3 regions of the Paenibacillus sp. JGP012 genome follow, and region 2 is predicted to be linked to each of the others. Evidence: riboswitches for the same ligand, from Rfam matches in the RefSeq annotation. Region 2 holds a riboswitch; each other region holds the start of a gene.
The links. Region 2 has a riboswitch for S-adenosylmethionine ahead of HNR77_RS09310 (methionine ABC transporter ATP-binding protein). Riboswitches for the same ligand answer to the same signal wherever they lie in the genome.
Positions count from the first base shown of each region.

Region 1: it holds a riboswitch for S-adenosylmethionine, as region 2 does, so the genes downstream of both, mmuP (S-methylmethionine permease) here and HNR77_RS09310 (methionine ABC transporter ATP-binding protein) in region 2, are expected to answer to the same signal.
Region 3: it holds a riboswitch for S-adenosylmethionine, as region 2 does, so the genes downstream of both, metA (homoserine O-acetyltransferase MetA) here and HNR77_RS09310 (methionine ABC transporter ATP-binding protein) in region 2, are expected to answer to the same signal.

Region 1 covers NZ_JACHKG010000006.1:62,296-70,430, forward strand. The annotation lists gene HNR77_RS10075 (spore germination protein) at 1-558, shown strand, start outside; gene HNR77_RS10080 (GerAB/ArcD/ProY family transporter) at 604-1,704, shown strand; gene HNR77_RS10085 (Ger(x)C family spore germination protein) at 1,701-2,903, shown strand; SAM riboswitch class I at 3,013-3,114, shown strand; gene mmuP (S-methylmethionine permease) at 3,206-4,600, shown strand; gene mmuM (homocysteine S-methyltransferase) at 4,606-5,676, shown strand; gene HNR77_RS10100 (transporter substrate-binding domain-containing protein) at 6,180-7,016, shown strand; gene HNR77_RS10105 (CapA family protein) at 7,030-8,135, shown strand, end outside.
Region 2 covers NZ_JACHKG010000005.1:240,052-248,186, reverse strand. The annotation lists gene HNR77_RS09330 (DUF2515 family protein) at 1-918, opposite strand, end outside; gene HNR77_RS09325 (thioredoxin family protein) at 1,117-1,461, shown strand; gene HNR77_RS09320 (COX15/CtaA family protein) at 2,652-3,590, shown strand; gene HNR77_RS09315 (Cthe_2314 family HEPN domain-containing protein) at 3,872-4,591, shown strand; SAM riboswitch class I at 4,834-4,973, shown strand; gene HNR77_RS09310 (methionine ABC transporter ATP-binding protein) at 5,095-6,129, shown strand; gene HNR77_RS09305 (methionine ABC transporter permease) at 6,129-6,788, shown strand; gene HNR77_RS09300 (MetQ/NlpA family ABC transporter substrate-binding protein) at 6,828-7,664, shown strand; partial or broken gene HNR77_RS09295 (SDR family oxidoreductase) at 7,884-8,135, shown strand, end outside.
Region 3 covers NZ_JACHKG010000007.1:173,232-181,366, reverse strand. The annotation lists gene mqnC (cyclic dehypoxanthinyl futalosine synthase) at 147-1,283, opposite strand; gene HNR77_RS11855 (trans-sulfuration enzyme family protein) at 1,517-2,692, opposite strand; gene HNR77_RS11850 (aminotransferase class I/II-fold pyridoxal phosphate-dependent enzyme) at 2,689-3,873, opposite strand; gene metA (homoserine O-acetyltransferase MetA) at 3,898-4,815, opposite strand; SAM riboswitch class I at 4,945-5,069, opposite strand; gene corA (magnesium/cobalt transporter CorA) at 5,529-6,464, shown strand; gene HNR77_RS11835 (HRDC domain-containing protein) at 6,539-7,540, opposite strand; gene HNR77_RS11830 (ROK family protein) at 7,724-8,135, opposite strand, start outside.

The DNA.
Region 1 (8,135 bases), on a different contig from region 2:
TATATCTCGTTTATCTCATTTCATCCAGGTCTGATTCCCACCAAGCTAGCATTGACCATCATTGAAACGAGGACAGGAGTACCTTTCCCCGCCCTTATTGAAGTATTGATTATGGAGCTGTCTATCGAAATTCTGAGGGAAGCAGGAATTCGTCTCCCTAAGCCAATTGGACCTGCGATGGGAATCGTCGGGGGTCTCATTATTGGCCAGGCTGCGGTACAAGCGGGAATTATCAGTCAGTTCCTGGTCATCGTGGTGGCCGTGACGGCAATCTCTTCTTTCACCATTCCAGTATACAGCGCAGGATTAACATTGCGGATTTTGCGATTTGCTGCCATGTTCAGTGCTGCAGTGCTCGGATTGTATGGCGTAGTCATGTTCTTTCTGCTGATATGCACACATCTCGCGAGGTTAACAAGCTTTGGTGTTCCATATGTGGCACCAGCTGTTCCATATCGTATGAGTGACTGGAAAGATTTTATTATCCGTGCACCTCTTTCCATGATGAGAAGACGCCCCGAGATGATGAATACGGTGGATGAGGATCGGAAGAAGTAGGCAGGCATTCGCTTGTATCAATTGTAGGCGTGGAGGTGTAGTGAAGTGAATGACGCTCAGGGGAAAATAAGTACTACACAGGCGGTTGTGATCATCGTCAATTATATGCTGGGTGCAGGGATATTAACGCTGCCACGAACGATGAGCAAAGCGGTGGGAACACCTGACGTCTGGATCTCCATTATTTTGTCCGGGCTAATCATCACAGGAGTGGGTATCATTCTTGTGACCCTGTGCCGCCGATTTCCCGAAAAAACAGTATTTCAATTCACAAGGGAAATTACCGGACGCTGGATCGCGTACATTCTGGGATGTTCGATGATCTTGTATTTCATGATTATTGCTGCCTTTGAGATCAGAGTGATGGCTGATGTAACGGGTATGTATCTGCTTGAGCGTACACCGACATGGGCCATTGTGATGGTATTTATGTGGATTGGCGTCTATCTCATCTCTGGCGGGTTATCGGTGATCCTGCGTGTATTTGAGATCATTCTGCCCATTACACTGGTCATCTTTGTTATGGAAATTCTGCTTAGCAATCAATTGTTCGAGATCAGCAATTTAAGGCCTGTTTTGGGTGAAGGGATCATGCCAATCATTAAGGGCTTGAAGCCATCGCTGTTGTCTTATACAGGTTACGAGGTCATGCTGGTCATTACGGCATATATGCAGAATCCGAAAAAAAGCAATAAAGCGATAACATGGGGCATTGCTGTTTCCACTGCTGTCTACCTCATTACGGTGGTCATGGTTGTAGGAAGCCTTTCACTTGACGGAATCAAAACGAGGACTTGGCCGACGCTGGAATTGGTACGAAGCTTCGAAATACAAGGCTTGATCTTTGAGCGCTTTGAATCGCTCCTGCTGGTTATCTGGATTATGCAGATCTTCTCCACGTTTGCAATTACCCATTACTGTGCTTCAGTAGGCATTCGTGACTTATTCAAGACCAAAAAAATGGGCAAGATCATGTATGTTCTGCTGCCTATTATATATATAGCGGCGATGATGCCCAAAAATGTAGATGAAACCTTTGCACTTGGCGATATGCTGGGTAACGCTTCGGTTTTGCTGTTCGCCATCTTGCCCTTGATCCTGTTGGTCATAAGCATGATACGTAAAAAAGGAGGCAAGCACGCATGATTTTCTTTCGCCTGCTGGGACGGATCACTTGCGTTGTGACCATCCTGAGTTTACTCTCAGGCTGCTGGAGCAGCAGAGAAATTGAGGACTTGAGCTTGTACGTTGCTCTCGGTATTGATGTGGGTCAAGAAACCGAGTTTGAGAAAAAAATTGCGGAGCAGGGAGGACGTTATCCCAAGCTGGACAATGTAACAGCTACCGTTCAGATTGCGCCAGGATATTCCAGCAGCCAAAAAAGTGAGCAGTCAGGATCACCTGCATCCGGTAAAACGTCTTATTCCAATGAACGGCTTTCTGGTGATTCCTTGCTGCAGATTTTCCGTCAGTTTGCCTTGCGCCGTGATCGCCCTCTCATTGGACATCACCTTAAGGTCATTGTGATTTCCAAGGATATTGCCAAAAAATACGGGCTGGATCAGCTGCTGGATTTTATACTGCGCGATAACGACATTCGCCCGAACTGTCTGGTGCTGATCAGTCATCATCGTGCGGTAGATGTGCTTACATCTAATGACCCGTCACGCATTCCGGCATTTTATCTTACGGGGATTACGAATAATTATTATATTTCCAACAAAATTCTGGAGCCTGTATCGCTCGCGAAGCTTGATGCCCAGATGCAATCCGAGTCGAGTTTTCTATTGCAGAATGTACTGAACTATAACGGGGAGGACAAGTTCTCGGGCGGCAGCATCTTCGATGCCAAAACCAAGAAGTTTATCGGTGAGCTTGACCAAACGGATCTGGAGGCTCTGTCCTGGCTCAGACCAAATCAAAAGGGTGGAGTCATCAAGACCTACAGCAAGGAAGGATTTACGGTAATCTATGAGATCAAAAAGAAAAGAACCAAGATTATTCCGAAAGTAGTTGGTGATGACATTTCATTCCACATTAAAGCCGAATCTGATGGTTGGATGATGGAGGATTGGCGAGCTCCGGAAAAGGAGGAGAAGGGAGCTTATCGGGATGATTTGGAAAAGGATTTTGCAAAATTGGTTGAACAGCAGATTAAGGATATGTTGTATAAACTCCAGCATACGTATCAGGTGGATGTTGCCGATTTTCGGGACACAATTCGAATCAAATATCCGAAGACATGGAAGAAGGTGAAGGATCACTGGGATGAGGTGTTTGCGAAGGTGCCCATCACATATGAGGTCAAGACCAGAATTGTGAATCCGGGGTCTTCTACAGAGTAGCTCGTTGGAATTTTGTAGAGGGAGCAGGCTATTGGAACAGGATGCAGGCGTAATTCTATTTAAATGTTGACACATCAGGTGGCAGTCGATATAGTTATAAAAAATCATTTTCTTATCCAGAGAGGTGGAGGGACTGGCCCTTAGAAACCTCAGCAACAGATCTGAAGGATACTGTGCTAATTCCAGCGGGTGAAAGCCTGATAGATAGGAGCAGTTGTTTTTATTTGTCAGTAGAGGCGCACTCTTCGGGAAGAGTGGGTCTTTTTTGTTTGCTCTGGATGAAGAAGCAGGGAGTATGTCATATGGAGAATAACAGCGATAAAGGTCATTTTCAGCGTAAGATGCAAACGAGACATGTGGTCATGCTTTCGCTTGGCGGCGTCATTGGAACGGGATTATTCCTTAGTTCGGGGTACACGATTCAGCAGGCGGGACCGCTCGGTACCATTTTATCCTATCTCATCGGGGCACTCGTCGTGTATCTGGTTATGCTCTGTCTGGGCGAATTATCAGTATATATGCCAGAGACGGGTGCATTCCACAGCTACGCAGCCAAATATATCGGCCCAGCTACAGGTTATACGGTTGCCTGGCTGTACTGGCTGACCTGGACAGTCGCACTGGGCTCAGAATTTACGGCAGCCGGGCTGCTGATGCAGCGCTGGTTCCCGTCCGTAAATGTCTGGATATGGAGTGCACTGTTTGCTCTGATGATTTTTCTGTTTAATGCGTTCACGGTTAAACTGTTTGCCGAATCCGAATTTTGGTTCTCCTTGGTGAAGGTGATGACGATTGTGCTCTTTATTATTATTGGCGGGGCTGCCATGTTTGGGATTATTCCGATGGCAGATGCGTCTCCGGCGCCACTCTTTACCAACATTACAGCATCAGGTTGGTTTCCGCATGGAGCCACAGCCATATTAATGACGATGCTGGCCGTGAACTTTGCCTTTTCGGGTACAGAGCTGATTGGCATTGCTGCCGGAGAGACGGAAAACCCGGAAAAAAACATTCCAAAAGCCATTCATACGACATTATGGCGTCTGATTATTTTCTTTATCGGTACAATTGTTATTTTGTCTGCGCTGCTGCCGATGTCGGACGCAAGCGTGCTGGAAAGTCCATTTGTAGCCGTGATGGAACGGATTGGTGTTCCGTATGCGGCAGACATTATGAATTTTGTTATTCTAACGGCGATTCTTTCCGCAGCTAACTCGGGATTATATGCTTCCTCACGAATGTTATGGTCACTGGCAGATAAAAAGACCATCTCTCCATCGTTTGCGCGCTTGACCAAGCGTGGTGTGCCGTTCAACGCGCTGGTGCTCAGCATGGCTGGTGGTGCGCTGGCATTGCTGTCCAGCATCATTGCACCTGGAACCGTGTATATTACACTTGTCTCTATCTCGGGTCTTGCTGTAGTGGCGGTATGGATGAGCATCAGCGTGTCTCAGTATATGTTCCGCAGACAGTATCTGCGAGAAGGAAACAAAGTGCAGGATCTGGTTTACCGGACACCGCTATATCCAATCGTACCTATCGTTTCATTTTTGCTGTGCCTGGCCTCCTGCATCGGCATTGCTTTTGATCCGACACAGCGAATTGCTTTATACTGCGGTATTCCATTCATTATTCTGTGTTACATCGTATATTACCTGACAGATCGTACGAAGAAGAAAAGAGGGTTGACCCCATGACTAAAATGGAGCAAACGAATGATATCAATGTAATTCAACGTATTCTGAACGACTATCCACTCATGATTCTGGATGGTGCACTGGCTACGGAGCTTGAGCAGCATGGCTGTGATCTGGATGATCCGCTCTGGTCTGCACGTGTGCTGCTGGAGAACCCGGATGTCATTGTGCAGGTACACGCGGATTATTTTCGTGCAGGAGCGGATTGTGCAATTACTTCAAGCTATCAGGCCACTGTCGAAGGTTTCCGCAAGCGTGGCATTGGAGAGAAGGCTGCGCTGGAGTTGATTCGCAAGACGGTAGAGCTTGCTGCAAAGGCGAGAGATGACGTGTGGGCAGAAGTGCAGGGTGTCACAGTAGAAGGCGGCAGTTCAACGAGACCACTTGCAGAAGTGTCTTCGGGACGTGCCGAGAACGTGGGAAACGAGCAGAGTGAAAATCGTACAGGTGAGCATACGGGTGGTGAGAAGCTGGGTCGTCCGCGCCCTATAGTCGCTGGCTCCGTTGGGCCATACGGTGCTTATCTGGCGGATGGTTCAGAGTACGTGGGGCATTATGGCGTATCGGATGAGACATTGGCAGCATTCCATCGTCCGCGTATGGCAGCGCTGGTTGAAGCGGGAGCAGATGTGCTGGCGCTCGAGACGATCCCTTCATTGCAGGAGGCTCGGGTGTTGGTTGAATTGCTCAAGGAGTTCCCGGAGACATGTGCCTGGCTTTCGTTCTCGTTAAAAGACGGGACAAGCATCAGCGAAGGCACACCGCTTCAGGTATGTGCACAGACATTTGGTTCCGAGCGGCAGCTTGCGGCGATTGGTCTGAACTGCGCTCCAATGGAAGTCGTTACGGAAGCGATTGGTATCTTGCGCCGTGCCAGTGATAAACCGGTTATCGTATATCCCAATTCAGGCGAGACTTACGATGCGGAAACCAAAACATGGAGCGGCCAAGGTTCCTGTGGCAGTATGAAGGACGCATCGGAGCAATGGGTTGCTGCGGGTGCCCAGATTATTGGAGGCTGCTGCCGTACAACACCGCATCAGATTAGCGAGCTGGCGAAGAAGTGGCGAAATTAACGGAAAAATGCTAAATAGCCCTTACCTATCGAGTGAACAGGTAAGGGCTATTTGTTGTTTATTCAATCACGAGCATGCGAGGTGACATTTGACGAATTTCTCTGGAAGCCAGCCAGCAGCCAATAACTGCAGGCTAATGCAGCATGTAATGAAGACAAAGATGAATGTTACAAGGATGAACAGCAGACCTTACGTTTAGGGTTCATGGGATCGCTCCAGTTTAATATAGTTGAGATTGAATAGATGATGCTTGGATTTTTAAGAAGCTGTTTCTAATATTGTACATTTTTGCCGGAGAAGAGTCACAGGAAAGTTTAATTCGGAGGATGTAGAAAAGTGTCGTTCGGAGAATGTAGAAAGGTGTCGTAATATGTAGTTGTCTTTGTCGAATTACCTTGACAGAGTATATACACCGTGACATAATACATTTCATACTAATTTACTATGAATTATAATTCATGGTTAGAATAACAGAGAGATAACACAACAAGGGGGATATAACAATGAAGAAGAAATTTGTGCCGGGAATTCTTTTATTAGTGCTCGGGTTGATGATTGCCGGTTGTGGCAACAAAAACGAAGCGAGTTCAGGTGCGGGTGCGGAATCCGGTCAGAAGACGATTATTGCGGCAACAAGCGGCGTGAGTAACCCGTTCAGCTACGATAAAGACGGTACACTTACCGGTTATGATGTCGAAGTCATGAAAGCCATTTTCGAGAAGCTCCCTGAGTATAAACTTGAAGTACAAGCGATTGAGTTTGAAGGCATTCTGACAGGTCTGGATAATGGACGTTTTCAATTAGGAGCCAACAACTTCAGTTCCAATCCAGAACGACGCAGCAAATATAATTTCTCTTTGCCTATTATCGAAAATGCTAACGTTTTTGTGGTACGCAAGGATGATAACACCCTTAAATCGATTGAAGATTTGAAAGGATACAAGGCAGTAACCGAAGTAGGCAACTCAGGTGCAACGCTGCTGGAGAACTATAATACAGAGCATCCGGATGCCAAAGCAGATATTATGTACACCGAAGAAAACTTTGTTAAACAATTTGAAGGCATTGAAGCAGGAAAATACGACGTTCGCATTATTTCTCGTGTTTCTGCGGAAAAAGCAATCAAGGAGCATGGCTTCACTAACCTGAAAGTGGTTCCATTCTCTACAGAAAATAGTGACCCGGGTTCCTACATCCTGTTCTCCAAGTCGGCGGACAGTGCATTGCTGGATGCGGTGAACAAAAGAATTAAAGAAATGTACAATGATGGAACATTGCTCAAGATCAGTGAAGAGCAGCTCGGCGGCGACTATCTGCCGAAGAAAGAATTGATGGAGTAGGGAAGGGGATCACATGAAATTTATCGTTACAGGAGATGCGTTGTTTTCCAGCAGTCATGTAGATAAAACCATGGACCCGAACCTGCTGGCTCTTTTAAAGGAAGCTGATGAGGTTTTCACCAATGCTGAATTTGTTACCCCGCGTAAAAATACAGTACCGGCCGCAGGCCGGGGATACCAGACCAGTGTACGTCCCAAAACGCTGGACGAGTTTGCACGTTTGAATATTCGCTACGTCGGCTTTGCCAACAACCACACGGGTGATTACGGCATCGAAGGACTTACGGATACGCTTGCTGAAGCGGAACAGCGCGGTCTGATTCCTCTGGGAGTTGGAATGAGTCTGCACGAAGCTCGTAAGCCGGTATTTATCGATACGGCTGATGGACGAATTGCCATCATTACGATTGGTGTAACACGCAGCGAAGTATTTGCTGCCTCCAATCCGGGGAACGGTGTTCCCGCCCGTCCAGGTCTGAATCCGCTTCGCTGGTCACGTACGTATGTGGTTAATGAGCAGGATTTTGAGGCATTGAAGGGCATTAGCGAACGGATTGGCATTGCTGCAAGTATGGAAACAGGTAAACGGATTGAGACATTCAAGAGCAAATCCGAAAATCACTATGAGTTTGGATCATTGTTTGAGGGTTATCTGACCTTTGAAAAGGGCGACAACTCTCGCGTTAAAACAACAGCGCATGCCCAGGATCAGCAGGAGATTCTGGAAACGATCCGTGATGCCAAAGAACGCAGTGATTTTGTTTTCGTTAATCTGCATACGCACGAGGGAGAGAATGAGGACTGGTATTCGGATTATCCGGCGGAATTTATCGAGAATTTCGCAAGAAGTGCTGTGGATGCAGGAGCTCATTGTGTATTCGGACATGGTGCGCATTTTACAAGAGGTGTGGAGCTGTATCAGGGTCAGCCGATTTTCTATAACATTGGCAGCTTGATCATGGAATTTGAGGCGGGGGAATCCATTATATCTCCTGAGATGTTCACTGCTTACGGTTATGCAGAAAATGAATCTCCCTCCACGCTTCACAAGAACAGAACCAAAGATAGCGATGGAAACTGGCAGGGCTTCTATAGTCACCGGAAATTTTCGGAGAACTT
Region 2 (8,135 bases):
ACCTCTGTGAGGTATGGCGCGTGCGAATTCCAGTACCTGCTGGAGCACTTGTTCTACACCGAATAACAGCGCATACAGGCCTTTGCCGAATTGGATACGCTCATTGATTTTGCCGAAATGCTCAATGACCCGCCCGGTGAGCCCTGCTCCTTGTCCAAGAGGGAAAACGATGTGATTTAGTCCGGCCAGATTGTGCAGATGAAAAGCAGGCTTGGAGAGCACTTCTTTTTGAAAATACGGATGCTGTACGACTCTGCTCTCAATATAATTCTGCTCATTAATAATTAAGGCCACGCTTAATATAGAGCTGCATCGTTCCAGCCAGAATCGTTCCCAGAACGGGGTCATAAACGCCGAGACGTGAAAATGGGACAACAGATGAAAACAGCTGCGTCCAAGCCGCCGACTGTGTATATAGAGCTGTAACTGGGGATAAGCATCCTGGAAAATAAGGGCATTGCATCGCTCCAGCAAGCGGTACATATGCTCACGATCCTGCTGATTCTGCAGATTATGCATCAGGTCGCTATGCAAATCCGTCATGTGATACCCGCCGTTGCGGGACACCATATGTGCCAGCAGTGCCCAGTGCAGTTCGGGGTACTGCTCGTAACATTCCAGATACGCAGCTGTGCGGGTCACGTTACTGCGATTATGCTGCTGTGTCAGCGTTTTAATGTCCTCAAGGATGATGCAATCCTCCTCGCACACGAGCGTACTGTTCGCCTGAATGCTGCGGGATGGCGAAATGATGCCAGTTCCGGGTAACAGCCGTTCAACCTCGGCTTGCAGAGCAGCCGCTGTATCCGAGTTCCAGCCCAGATCGCGCAGAGGATGTCTAAGCAGTGAGGATGCCTGCCAAGCAGCCTGTTTGCCGCGCCATACTTCACGGGCCGCTCCGGGAATTGCTCGAACCATCTGCAATAACGAAGCAGGGTGATGTGTTTCTGTCGTGTCACTTCTGGTGGAAGTCATGAATGGAACATCCTTTCATGAAAAATGGTGTTTGATATATCAGGACTTGTGGTTATTCTAAGTATGCGCTGAACATTTGACTTCCAATCGCCAATTTGCTTCACTAAGATGGAGACAAGGTACAGAAAGGGAGATGTGACTATGGAACAGATTACATCCAAGCCGGAATTTGATGTGGCGATTCAATCGCCGCGTTTGACGGTAGCCGTATTCAAGGCAGACTGGTGCGGGGATTGCAAATACATCGATCCGTTTATGCCAGAGGTAGAAACGAAGTATTCACGTGATCTGACACTGATTGAAGTAGACGTGGATCAGGTTGGCCCGGTGAGTCAGGAACAGAATATTTTGGGTATTCCGAGCTTTGTTGCCTATACGGATGGACGTGAACTGGTGCGTTATGTGAACAAGCTGCGCAAGTCGCGTGAAGAGATTGAGCAATTTCTGGATCGCGCCGTTGAGGTATACAACACGATTCATAAGTAAGGGTAGGCCGCGAGTATACTGCTTTTCGTTTCGGTGTCACATGATGCGAAGCCGCCAGGAGAACCATCCCAGCACGCGGTGCCCTGTCTCATGACAAGGTGGTCAGCAAGGAATTGATTTTTCAGATGCAGGGCATACTGTGAACAAGTTTCTCAAACTCAGGGCTGTTGGTTGAGTCGTAATCTGGCTTAAGACAGCCTTGTTTCTGCTTAGGCATGTTGTGTACGTTGTGGATGTAATTGATTTACACGCAACCACAAAGTTTGTGATTCAAACCATTTGGAGAACGGCAATAATGAGTTAGTGGGGAAAGGGGACAATGTTAAGGGGAGGAAGTGAACGGGGTGGGGAAGCTCTTTCGGCCAGTTTCGTTACTCTAACGATTTCCAGAAACGCTATTTGGCCCTAATTACGTGTTTTTATTTTGTAACGATCTCAGGAAAGCTTATTTCGGGAATTTCATGTGAAACGGGACGTATTTAGCGGGTTTTAAATGAAATAAGGTTTCTGGGAATCGTTAAAATCGAAGTAAGCCCTATTTTGCTTAAATAAGCTCATCTGGAATCGTTACAATAAAAGGGTGACAATTAGACAAGACATAGGAACGTTGGAAACACTAGGAACACCGAGAATGCGGTAAACGTCGCAAGTATCTAAACAAACATTGAAAATTTAATCGAACCATCGAACCATCGAACCATCGAACCATCGAACCATCGAAGACAACGAAAACATCACGCAATCGGTAACGTTGAGCATAACCCAACCCAATCCAACCCAGCCCAAAACAATTTGTCGTTTAAATCAGGTTCTCATTTATCAAGCATAGCACTGAACAAACAAAAACCATCATAAAGCAACGAAACTAGCAAAGCACCTCAAAAGAGCTTTACAAACAAAACACTGCACCACCCAAACGTTACATAATAAAAAATCCAAAAGTAAGAAATCATAAATAAATTACACAATAAAGCTATTCCTCTAACAAGAGGGCGATAATATGACTATCAGGTCAAAATTTTAACAGACGTTAACATTTTGTCACAAAGCACGGCGTCAATGATGCTTTTATCCGTTATAATAAATTTAGTTGTGAAATTAGTGTCAAAGTAAAGAATAAAATATCAAACGAACGATCATGAAGCGAAGATGCTCTTCGCCATCTTAAACTAACAGCGGGTGAGAAAAAATTGAAGCACTTAACATTGTTTAAATGGTTAACCGTATTAACCTGTCTTATTATGTTCCTGGCCACTTTTGGCGGCGGGATCGTAACCAAGACAGAATCAGGCCTTGGATGCGGTAACGAATGGCCTTTATGTAACGGGAAGCTCGTTCCTGCACATACTGTTGCCTCTATCATTGAATTCTCCCACCGTGCCGTGAGTGCATTGGCGGGCCTGCTGTCCATCGCTTCGTTTGTTGCCTTTTTGCGATTTGGCAAGCAGCGTCGTGATCTGCAGCTTTTCTCATTTCTGACCCTAGTATTTGTCATTATACAGGGGATTATGGGCGCTTTTGCCGTGGTATTCTCACAATCCTCTGCGGTCATGGCGCTTCACTTCGGATTTGCGTTAATTGCGTTTGCAAGCTCCTTAATGATGGCTCTCGGTATTCGGCAGGAAGCCCGGTACGGTGGTCTCGAACGCCTGAACAGATATCCACGTGTCAGTAAAGGCTTCCGCAATCTGGTCTGGTTCTCCACCATCTACACCTATCTGGTCGTGTATACAGGGGCATTTGTGAGTCATACAAACTCTGCTGGAGGTTGTTCCGGGTTCCCGCTATGTAATGGACAGATCGTTCCTGAGCTTTCGGGAGGGGTAGCTGTAGCGTTTGCTCACCGTCTTGCTGCGGCATCGTTAGTGATTGTCATTGCAATTCTGGGACATTTTGCGTATCGCAAACATCCGGATAATCGGGAGCTGCGTACGCTGGGTGTGTTATCCGTAATATTGATTTTGATGCAAGTGGTTATCGGTATGTTTATGATGTGGACGATGAGCCGCCCAGAGGTGTATATGTTTGTAGCACTCGCACATATGCTGGATATCGCCATATTGTTCGGTGTGCTGACGTATATGAGTTTCCTGGTGTACAAACTGCACCGCCCGGTAAATCGCTTCTAAACTGAAGCAGCTGTCTATCTTAGAACAGAATTCAGTTCCTTCACTTTTAGCACTGCACTTGCAGCCTGGCTGCACTATATTTGGAAAGTCCACCCTTCGGTGATACAGATTACTGGAGCAGGTGGACTTTTGTTTTTGTTTGATGTTTGAATCAACAGGGCAACCTAAACCAAGTTATAATGATTACAAGCATTTGCAGCCGTTAATGGGGAGAAGTAGTGGCTGTCCAGCAGCTGTGACATCATATATTTTGCATCATTAGTGGAAAGAGGAGGACATCTATGCTGCGTACGTTACTTGGCGAGAAGCCGCGGGTCAATCAGGGGATTCTGAAGGAAGCGATGGATGCAATGGCACACACGCTGGATTCATTTGAGCGCCAGATGCATGTGGACCATGACCCGGAACACGATTACAGGAAGCTTTATATCTGGACGCAAGGGCTGATATCATCATTGGATGAATTGGAGCAGAGCTATTTTGCAGCAGCCCATTTTCGTAAAAAAGTGGTTGCCGGCTATACCGAAGATATGACCTCTGCTGAAAAGGGGGAGTATGCGCGTTATGTCTATTTTTATAAGGATGCGTTTATTCGATGCTTTGCCATACTGGACAAACTGGGAACCGTTTTGAATGAAATATTCCAGTTGAATACTTCAAAGACGAAGGTGCATTTCTCTTATTATACGGTACTTAGGCAATTTGATTATCATCGGGAACACCATGCGCTTGCATTGCAATTAATCAAAATCAAGGAAAATTATCGTGAACCCATGAGCAGGCTCCGCAAGCGGCGCAATATGGAGATTCATTACATGAACTCTGAAATGCAGGATGATCTATGGCAGCTGCATCAGACGATGAAGGGGAAAGTCAAGCTGGAGGATCTGGATCAGCATTTGCTGGAGATGCAGCAGGGTGTGGATATGGTCTGTGAAACACTGCACACAGCATATCGATATATCACTCGAATCTGGCGTAAACAGGGCATGAGACGATAATGGCATCAAGCATATCACAGTAACAACATGAAATAATACCCTTTGACAAATCGGAATACTTGGACTATACTGAGTTGCAGATCACAATTTACATGGATTTGTTATTTATCTAAAATGCACTATTTAATAGAGTTTTGACATTGTAGCATTTAATGCAGTTTAAAAATGTAATATTTGATGCAGTTTGATCATTATACATGATGAACTACAAGAACCTATATTATTCTACAAACAATATATTTCTCTTATCGAGAGTGGCGGAGGGACAGGCCCGATGAAGCCCGGCAACCGATCTGTGCTGATGACATGAATGTGTTTCATTACAGATGTTAGGTGCTAATTCCTACAGAATCATAGTGAATATGATTTTGGCAGATGAGAAGGTCATTTCACGTAAAGAGCCATCTTTGTATCTGCAAAGGGCTCTTTTTTTGCGTAGAAAGGGGAGTTTTCCCTTCCTTCGGGTAAAGATATATGTAGGTGATGGGGAAGGAGCCGTACTATTGATAGAACTGGTTGGATTAACCAAAACATATGGCAGGCGTGGCAAGACAACCACGGCGTTGTCAGAGCTCGATTTAAGCATCCAGAAGGGTGAAATATTCGGCGTTATTGGCCACTCGGGTGCGGGGAAAAGCACATTGATTCGTTGCATTAACTTGCTGGAACGTCCGACAGCAGGCGAAGTATGGGTGGATGGAATTAACCTGACGGAGCTTGGCAAAAGTGAACTTCAGCAGCAAAGACGCAAGATCGGCATGATTTTTCAGCATTTCAATCTTTTGTCTTCTGCCACAGTGTACGATAACGTGGCTTTTCCGTTAAAGCTGGTGAATACACCTAAGGATGCGATTGACCGCAAGGTGAAGGAGATGCTGGCTTTGGTCGGTCTGGAGCAGCACAGCAGCAAATATCCGGCACAGCTATCGGGTGGACAGAAACAGCGGGTTGGCATAGCACGAGCGCTTGCAAGTGATCCAAGTGTGCTTCTCTGTGATGAGGCGACCTCTGCGCTTGACCCGCAGACAACGGATTCGATTCTCAAGCTGCTGCTGGATATCAACGAAAAGTATAATCTGACAATTGTGCTTATCACGCACGAGATGCATGTTATTCAGAACATCTGCGCCCGGGTGGCAGTAATTCATCAAGGTGGCATTGTGGAGCAAGGGCCAGTAACTGAAGTGTTCCTGAAGCCGCAGCATGCGATTACTCGGGATTTTGTGAGTCGTGATCGTGAAGGTGGACTGGCGCTGGAAGAAATGGTGCTTGCGAATGCCGGAACGGAGCTCGGAACGGGTGTATCATCCAAGCTGGTGAAAGTGTCGTTTCTGGGAAACAAAACGTATGAAGCGATTTTATCTCGAACGGTTCGCAAAACAGGCGTGGATTTTGCCATTCTGCAGGGCGCAATCTCTACCATCAAGCAAGTTCCCTATGGTCAATTAACTGTAAGGTTTGAGGGCGATGTTCAAGCCATTGAGCAGACGTTATCCGAGCTTGCCGCAGAAGGACTTGATGTGGAGGTGCTTCGTTAATGGATTTTTCAAAAGTAAACTGGGATGAGGTTGGCACCGCCTCTATTGAGACGTTACAAATTTTAGCTGCATCCGGCTTGTTCACCGTTCTGCTTGGTCTACCGCTTGGTGTAATTCTGTTCATGACAGGGCGGTCCGCATCAGCGAGATCTCGAGTAACCTATATTGTTTTGTCCGTCATTGTTAACATCTTACGTTCTGTACCTTTTATTATATTAATTGTTGCTCTGATTCCAGTTTCACGTGCGCTGGTAGGGACTGCTACTGGGGTGCTTGGCGTCATTCCACCTCTTGTTATCTCGGCTGCGCCGTACTTTGCACGTCTCGTAGAGAATACGTTGCGAGAAGTGGATCGCGGCGTCATTGAAGCGGCACAGGCAATGGGGGCATCCACAGGACAGATTGTCAGACGTGTGCTGCTGCCAGAAGCGCTACCGGGCTTGCTTGCCGGCATTACCATCACGATTGTGACCCTGGTATCTTACACGGCTATGGCGGGTATGGTTGGCGGCGGCGGATTGGGAACGTTGGCAATTAACTACGGATACTACCGTTATCAGAACGAAATCATGATTATATCCGTTATATCCATGATTATTCTGGTCCAGCTTCTGCAGATGCTTGGCGATCGTCTGGTCATTTATTTCACCAGGAAATAACACATAGATGAAAAAATATAAGTCGAAGGGGTTTTACAGATGAAAAAATGGTCTATTGTTCTACTCAGCTTGATGTTAATTGCAGTGCTTGCAGCTTGCGGCAACAACAAGAAATCGGACAGCGGTGCGGATAATTCAGCAGGCGCTCCGCGTACCGTTGAATTGAAAGTAGGTGCTTCACCTACACCTCATGCTGAAATTTTGGAAAGCATCAAGCCTGCACTTGAAGCACAGGGCATCCGCTTGCAGGTTGTTACATTTAACGATTACGTACAGCCAAATCAGCAGCTGGAGGATGGCAAACTGGATGCGAACTTCTTCCAGCATCAGCCGTACCTGGATGTGCAAAATAAAGAGCGCGGATTCCATCTGGTTGCTGTAACGCCGGTTCATGTAGAACCTTTTGGCGGTTATTCCAAAAAGATTAAATCGTTGGATGAACTGAAAGACGGCGCAAAAGTAGCAATTCCCAATGACCCTTCCAATGGCGGACGTGCACTCCTGCTGCTGGAGAAGAAAGGTCTGATTACACTCAAAGACAATACCAACATTACTTCCACGAAACAGGACATTACAGCGAATCCGAAAAATCTTGATATTATTGAGCTCGATGCAGCGATGATGCCTCGCCAGCTGGATGAAGCCGATCTGGTGTTCATCAATTCAAACTATGCGCTGGAAGCTAATCTTAATCCGGCTAAAGATGCGCTGCTGATTGAAGACCTGCAAGGCAATCCATATGCAAACATTCTGGTATCCCGTGAGGATAATAAAGATGCAGATGCCATCAAAAAGCTGGCTGAAGCTCTTCACTCCGAAGATGTGAAAAAATTCATCAAAGAACGTTACCAAGGTGCAGTTGAACCTGCGTTTTAAGGTGAAAATCCAACGATAACCCGAAAGCCCCGCATGTCTCATAAAGAGAACTGCGGGGCTTTCTTATCAATCTGCATGCAAAAAGATTTGTTGTTTTATATTTCTCTTTTTTGAGTAAAGATTCAAATTGGAACAGATTGTGAAGAGCGGGCAAGTTGTGAGGGAAGCATAAATCTTTTATACTGGATGAGTGACTGCTCTTTGAAGAGGGGGATGAACGTGAAGGGAAAGATTGCCCTCATAACGGGAAGTGCCAAAGGCCTTGGGAAAATGACAGCACTTAGTCTGGCAGATCAAGGATGCCATATTGCCCTCAATTATGTGCACAGCCAATTAGAGGCTGAAGCGCTCAAGACTCAGATTATTGCCAAAGGCGTGCGTTGTATTGCTGTGCAGGCAGACATATCCAAAGCAGAAGAGATTCATGCGCTTGTAGCTGCCGTGGAAGCGCAGCTGGGGCATATCGATATT
Region 3 (8,135 bases), on a different contig from region 2:
TCCATTGGACCGAACCAAGACTTGATCCAATATTTTTCTAAAGGGCGTATCCTATTCTCCTGATGAAAGAGCCAGTAAGCTTGTTTGTTTACTTATTTTATTATTCCTCAAGCAAAAAGCATGGTCGTTTGTTAGTAAAATATCAATTAGTTCTGCATTACAAAATCTTTAGGCACACTGCTCTCTTCGTCAAACATACGCAAAATCTCATAACGAGTGTTGCGCTGCGCCGGAATATAACCGGATTCGCGAATCAGACGCAGAATAGACTCAATGTTTACTTTGTATGTTGCGCCTGCGGAAGATACCACATTCTCCTCAATCATCGTGCTGCCGAAGTCGTTGCAGCCGAATTCAAGCGATTTTTTACCGATCTCGGGACCCATCGTTACCCAGGAGGATTGAATGTTTTTGATATTGTCCAGTACCAGACGGCTGATCGCTACGGTTTTCAAATATTCTTCCGGGGTTTGACGCTCCAGCTTGAGGTTCGTGTTATCCGGCTGGAAAGTCCACGGAATAAAGGCCAGGAAACCTTCGGAATCATACTTGTTTGCAATGCATTCATCCTGTGCGTCACGAACACGCATCAGATGCAGTGCACGCTCCTCCATGGATTCTCCGAGACCGATAACCATCGTTGCTGTTGTATTCATCCCGATCCGGTGAGCTGTCTGCATCACGTCCATCCAGTCGCGCCATGAGCCTTTCAGGCGGCTGATTTTGCGGCGTGTACGGTCATCCAGAATTTCGGCACCACCACCAGGCAGAGAATCAAGTCCAGCCTCGTGAATGGCACGTACAACCTCTTCCAGCGTAAGCCCATCGGATACTTCCACCATTTTCATAATCTCGGCTGGCGAGAAGGAGTGCATCGTAATATTCGGGAAACGCTCCTTGATGGCTTTCAGCAGATCAGTATAATAACTGAATGGAAGATTCGGGTTAGTTCCTCCCTGCATCAGAATCTCGGTGCCGTTAACATCCTCTGTCTCCTGAATCTTCTGGAAAATGACCTCATCTGGCAGTACATACCCTTCTTCAGAACCAGGTCTGCGATAGAAAGCACAAAAACGGCAGTATACGTCACATACATTCGTGTAGTTAACGTTACGCCCGATTACAAAGGTTCTGTATGGTTCAGGGTGCATACGCTTCATGATCACATTGGCAGCTGCCCCGATTTTGTCCACTTCGTCGGATTCAAATAACTGAATCGTGTCTTCCAGGTCCAAACGTTCGCCCCTAAGGGCTTTATCTAAGATACGGTCCACCGTACTCATCGTAAAAAGCCTCCCTCATGAAGAGAAAATAATACGATGCTCCATCCGGCTGGTTTGCAATAAGCAACTTCTGTCGGCAACATCGTAATGGTCTACTATACATATCGTAACACAGGTTACATGTGAAAAAAAGCACCTTATACAAAGGTGCTTTAAAAATCAATTAAAATTTTTACATATAAACTCAAGTTTCTGTGCAAAAGAATAGTTCAATATATTCTTTCTTTTTAACTTTATTCGGTATCCAAAGCCTGCTCCAGATCGGCAATCAGATCATCAATATCCTCAAGCCCTACCGAGAAACGCAGCAATCCATCGGTAATTCCGCGCTCATGTCGAACCTCTGCCGGCATGGCCGCGTGTGACATCATTGTAGGATAAGAAAGAATACTTTCCACCGCACCCAGACTTACAGCAACAATCGGCAGCTTCACGCGGTTCAGCACTGCTTTGGCACGATCTCCCGAGCCTACGTCAAAAGAAACAACTGCTCCGTAGCCCGTAGACTGACGCTCATGTGCTTCACGACCCGGGTGATCCTCAAGTCCTGGATAGTAGACAGCCGTTATATCCTTGCGCCCTTTAAGCCAGGCCGCAAGCTTGGCTGTGCTCTGTTCACTGTGAGCCATGCGTGCACCAAGTGTTTTCATACCGCGCATCAGAAGCCAGGATTCCTGAGCCCCAAGCACCGTACCCAATCCATTTTGCAGCTGCTTCAACTGTCTGCCCAGCTCATCTGTACGTGCAACAGCCAGCCCCGCCAGCACATCACTGTGACCGCCCAGAAACTTCGTAGCACTATGTACAACGATATCTACGCCAAACTCAATCGGACGCTGATAATACGGTGTCATAAATGTGTTATCCAGAATCGTAATCAGTTCATGCTCCTTCGACCAGGACGTCACGGCCGCAATATCCGTAATCTTTAACGTTGGATTGGAGGGAGTCTCCATATAAACAGCTTTGGTGTTCGGTTTAAGGGCCGCCTTGACTTCCTCGATATTCGTCATATCTACAAATGTAGTCTCGATCTGCATGCGGCTGAGAATGGTCGTCAGCAGTCGATAGGTGCCTCCGTATACATCCTCCGTAACAATGATATGATCTCCTGCAGAGAACATCATAAATACACTGGAGATGGCAGCCATGCCTGATGAATAGGCAAAACCACGCACTCCGCCTTCAAGCAAAGCGATATAGTCCTCCAGAGCTTGACGGGTAGGATTACCCGAACGGCTGTAGTCATGCTGTGGTGGATTAAAAATATCAAAGTGATGGAATGTGGATGCCTGATAAATCGGCACGCTGGATGCGCCCGTAGTCTGGTCAATCTCATCCCCGAAATGAAGCAGCTTTGTTTCAAACTTCAATCCTGATTCCGTTTTTTTGCGGTTTGCATCACTCATGAAATTACGCCTCCTTCCACTTCCTGCTGTGCTGCCAGCAGCGCCTGATTCAGATCGGCAATCAAGTCCTCCGCATGTTCAATTCCGACAGAGAAACGCAGCAAACGGTCATCTACACCTACAGCGTCACGAATCTCCAGCGGGATATCCGCATGCGTTTGCACTGCCGGGTAAGTCATGAGGGATTCTACACCGCCAAGGCTTTCGGCAAACGCAATTAATTGAATATGACGCAGCAATGGCTCCACATAACGTGCATCCTTGACTTTAAATGAGAAGATGCCGGTATTGCCTGAAGATTGCTTCTGCTGAATGTCGTATCCCGGATGATCGGACAATCCCGGATGGAATACTTCCGCAACCGCCGGATGCTCCAGCAGGAACTTCGCGATGGTCAGTGCGTTATATTCGTGACGCTCCATGCGAAGCGCAAGGGTTTTCATGCCTTTCATCAATTGATAGGAATCACTCGGCGACAACACCGCACCAATCGAATTATGAAGGAAAGCCATTTCCGCAGACAAAGCTTCACCTTTGGTAATAATAAGTCCAGCGAGAACATCATTATGTCCGCCCAGATATTTGGTAGCACTGTGAATGATAATGTCTGCGCCAAGTTCAATCGGACGCTGGAAGAACGGCGTGAGCAATGTGTTGTCCACGATCGTCAGCAGGTTATGGCTTTTGGCCCAGGTGGCTACGGCTTGTACGTCCGTGATCATCATGAGCGGATTGGTTGGGGTCTCTATGAATACAGCTTTGGTGTTCGGCTGATACACCTTCTCCAGCGCTTCCAGATCATTCGTATCTACATAACTTGCCGTTACGCCAAAGCGAGACAGAATTCGCTCCAGCAGTCGATATGTTCCGCCGTACAGATCAAGTGAAACAATCAGATGATCTCCTTGACTGAACATCGCAAAGATCGTTTGCAACGCCGCCATGCCTGAGCTACAGGCAAAGCCTGCATCACCGGATTCCAGTGCCGCTGCAGCCTCCTCCAGCACTTTACGTGTTGGATTGGTTGTACGAATGTAATCAAACCCGGTGCTTTGTCCCAGCTTCGGGTGGCGAAACGCAGTGGATTGATAAATCGGAAAGTTAACGGCTCCTGTAACCGGTTCATTGATGGACCCAATCTGAGCTAAACGGCTTTCAATCTTCAACTTGTTATCTTCCATTACTGCATCCTCCTGTAATCACGATTAGATTTGCGGACCAATATCATAAGGTGTTTCCTGATACACATAGTAATTGAGCCAGTTAGAGAATAATAAGTTGGCGTGTGCACGCCAGGTAGCCGGAGGGATTTGGGACGGATCATCGTTCGGATAATAATGCTTAGGCAGTGCGATATCCAATCCTTTGGCTACATCACGGTCATACTCCCATTTTAAAGAGAACGGATCGTACTCGGCATGTCCTGTAGCAAAAATTTGTTTCCCATCCTTCGTAGCTACCAGAAATACGCCTGCTTCCTCGGACTCGGCTAAAATTTCAAGCCTGTCGTTTTTTTCGATATCCTCACGTCTTACGTCTGTATGGCGAGAGTGAGGCACGTTAAACACCTCATCAAATCCCCGGAGCAGTGGAACATGGGGTTTGTTGATCGTATGCGGGAATACCCCAAAACATTTTTCATCCAGCGGAACTTTGGGTACATCAAAATGGTGGTATAAACCAGCCTGGGATGCCCAACAGATATGCATGGTCGACGTTACATTGGTTTTGGTCCATTCAAAAATTTCCTGAATCTCCTTCCAATAATTAACGTCCTCAAAATCCAATTGCTCCACCGGCGCACCTGTAATAATCATGCCGTCGAAACGGCGGTGCTGGATCTCATCAAATGTTTTGTAGAACATGTCCAGATATTCCTGAGACGTATTTTTGGAGGTATGAGATTTGGGATGCACAAGCACCACATCCACCTGAATGGGTGTGTTCCCCACCAGACGCAGCAATTGTGTTTCGGTAGTCTCTTTGGTAGGCATCAGATTCAGAATAGCAATGCGCAGTGGACGAATATCCTGCTTGTATGCGGACGATTCGTCCATGACAAAGATATTCTCCCCTTCAAGCACTTCTTTAGCTGGTAGTGTGTCCGGAATTTTAATTGGCATGGTGAGTTGATTCCTCCTTGGTCGTCATAGATCACATTTGCCGCGAAAATCACTGCTGAGAAGTTGGGGCATACAACAAAGACCTCTCTCGGATTCCGAGAAAGGTCATATGTAAACAGATATGCGCCTCTCTCATCTCTCAGTTACAACAGCACCACAAGGATGCTTGGTCGCTGCAAGAATTAGCACCGTGCGGTATATCGCCGGTTGCCGGGTTTCATCGGGCTAGTCCCTCCACCTACTCTTGATAAGATTTCGCTGTATTCAATTATAATTCAAATTTATTAACTTTTACTTTAAAACATTCAGGCCCTCACGTCAAGATGCAGTTAGGTGTTTCTGATACCGAATTCGGAACCGATTCTACTCCGTAATCATACACTGCCTCAGAGCGCGAAATAGACACATTTTGCGCTTGAAAGCACTCTGGACCAGCGGTATACTAGACAAGTGTTTATAAGCCCTTATGTGAGAGGTGACATATTAAATGGATGGCGACCCGAGGCCCAATTGGCAGTCGATTTCCGAACAACTGCATAGAGAATGGATATCAGCATCGGCAGCGGGCCGTTTTTTCCGTTTGATTATAGATTGAACGTAAACAAGCGGAGACCTGTACATCGGGCTTCGCTGCCGACCGGCTGATCTGTTCTTTTGCGCCCATATTAATGATGAAATCCGCCTTGATGGCGGGTGCAGAAGGAGTAGATTACATGAAAATCCGGTTGGTTAATAACGGTGTATTTATTCCGGTGGATGACATCCAGCAAGCGCTGACTCCACCGGCTGAAGGTTTTTACTGGATCGATGCAGACGTAGATGATCTGGCTGTGCTGCAGCCCCTGTTCTCCATGCATGATCTGGCTGTGGAGGACTGCTTGAGTGATGAGGAGCAGCGTCCAAAGATTGAAATTTATGAAAATCATTATTTTATCGTGATCAACAGCATTCGCTTTGATGATGAAGAGATCTTTCTGCGGGCAGTCAATCTGTTTCTCGGCAGACATTTCATTATCAGTGTAACGAAACAGAAGGTCAGTGAATTACGGATGCTGAAGCCGATCCTGTGGGAACAGGAGATCAACAGTCCCGATCGCTTTCTCTATTTGCTGGTTGACTTGATTGTAGACAATTATTTCACCGTTGGTGACCGAATTGAAGCTCGCATCGAGAAGCTGGAAGAAGACATTCTGATGCACACCAAGAAATCACATCTGAATGAAATTATCGGTTTGCGAAGTGAAATATTGTGGCTGAAAAAAGTGCTTGGGCCTCAGAAAGAGGTTATCAACACCCTGAACAAAAAAGACCTGCGTCTGATTGATGATCAGCTGCAAAAATATTTCAGTGACATTTATGAGAATGCCGTGAAAATTTCGGAAACGTTCGAAACGTACCGCGACCTGATGGGCAACTTGCGAGAAGCCTATCAATCCAGTATCGCAAACCGGGCGAATGAGATCATGCGCGTGTTTACGGCCATTACAACTGTCTTCATGCCGCTGACCGTGATTACCGGAATATACGGGATGAACTTTGATAACATGCCTGAGCTGCACTGGAGATATGGTTATTACGCTGTCATTGGCCTCATGATTACACTCGGCCTGACGATGTTCTTTATTTTTCGCAAAAAAGACTGGATTTGAAATGGAAGACGAAGCGCCCCTCACCGGGAACGACTTCGTCTTTTTGGTATCTATTTTTCCTAAGCACTACCGAGCTAACCAACATTACGTTCCGTTTCTACATGTCTGCGGAAACGGATGCGAATCATACGCAATCGTTCATATACCTGCTCAAGGCTACCTGCTTCCGGGCGCTCTCCTCCATAAACTTTATGTAAGACAGGCTTCAGAAACGTATCGCCCAATTCCTCATATGCACTCCAGACCGCCTCTTGTTCAGCCTCAGGCATCACAGCCAGCTCGACATCAAGCAGAGAGTCCGTATCGTAACCTTCCAGATCCAGTGTCTCCAGCAGTTCAATTAACTCACGGCGGGATAAGCCAGATTGAATTACAATCTCTTCCAAAGTCTGACCATCCTTCATCCCCTGCAGCACATGCTTGCGCGTGAGGAATTGATCCAGCTCCTGCTTGTATTTTTGCTCCTTTTGCTTGTACAACCAGCTTTCGTACTCTTCCTCCTTCAAAACGGTATACACCCAATCCAGCGGGAACGATCTGGAACGCTCAATCCCGCTTGTCATCTCCAGCCATTCCAGCCCGTACTCCGATGCCTTGCTCTCACCAACACCAGGCAGCTGCATGAGTTCATCCATCGTATGGGGGACAAAAGCGCTGATCAGCCGGAGCAGACGATTGGTTGCTACAAAATAAGGAGCTTTCCGGTCACTTGCAGCCTTCTGCCGCCGCCATGCACACAGATCATCATATAATTGCTCATTCCCATACAGCTCGCTAAAGCAATGCAGCCGCTGCCCCGCATAACTGCGAGGTTTCATCTCTTCGTTCTCATGATACAATCCATGCAGCAATGGACGATATCCCTCGCTCATCTGCATCGCAAGCTGATGACGGTAAATATGCAGTAATTCCTCCCATGACGTGCCTTCATACCAGATCGTATCCTCACGATCTCCGGCCTCGTACCGGCTCCACCCCAGATGCCACACGCTCTCCTCCTCCCCGATCCACAGCTGGGCAATGTCCTCATGTTGATCTGATGTTCTGGATAACTTGTTCATGAAAATGACTTCCATGTGTATTCCCCTCCTTATAACGTTGCAGCATGCTCGATTAACAAAGCATCGGCTGTCTCCGGACAGCACAAAAAAACACCCCTCCTGCGAAAATGCCGCAAGAGAGGTGCTTCCTCATTAACCGTGCTATACTGTTGCACCTATCATAACCATAATGGTAAAATTCGTCAATCCCTATATTATCTATCTGGACAAGGCCAATTTTGCCAAAGCCAGTGAACCGCATAATCCTGCATTATCTCCCAGACCTGGGGGCACTACATACTGATCAATCCCGGCATGAAGAGACGGATGCTGTACATATCCCGCGAGCAGTTCCTGCAGTTTGCTTCGCACCATCGGGAACAAATGCTCCTGCTTCATAACACCGCCGCCCATCACGATTTTCTGTGGTGACAGAATCAGCACATAATTCATCAATGCGTGTGCAAGATAATGCGCCTCAATCTCCCACGCTTTGTGATCTGACGGCAGCTCATAGGCGGGCTGCCGCCAACGCTTGTTAATGGCCGGACCTGCTGCCAAACCTTCAAGGCAATCCCCATGATAAGGACAAAAGCCCTCGTAAGCATCCTCTGGATGTCTGCGTACAATG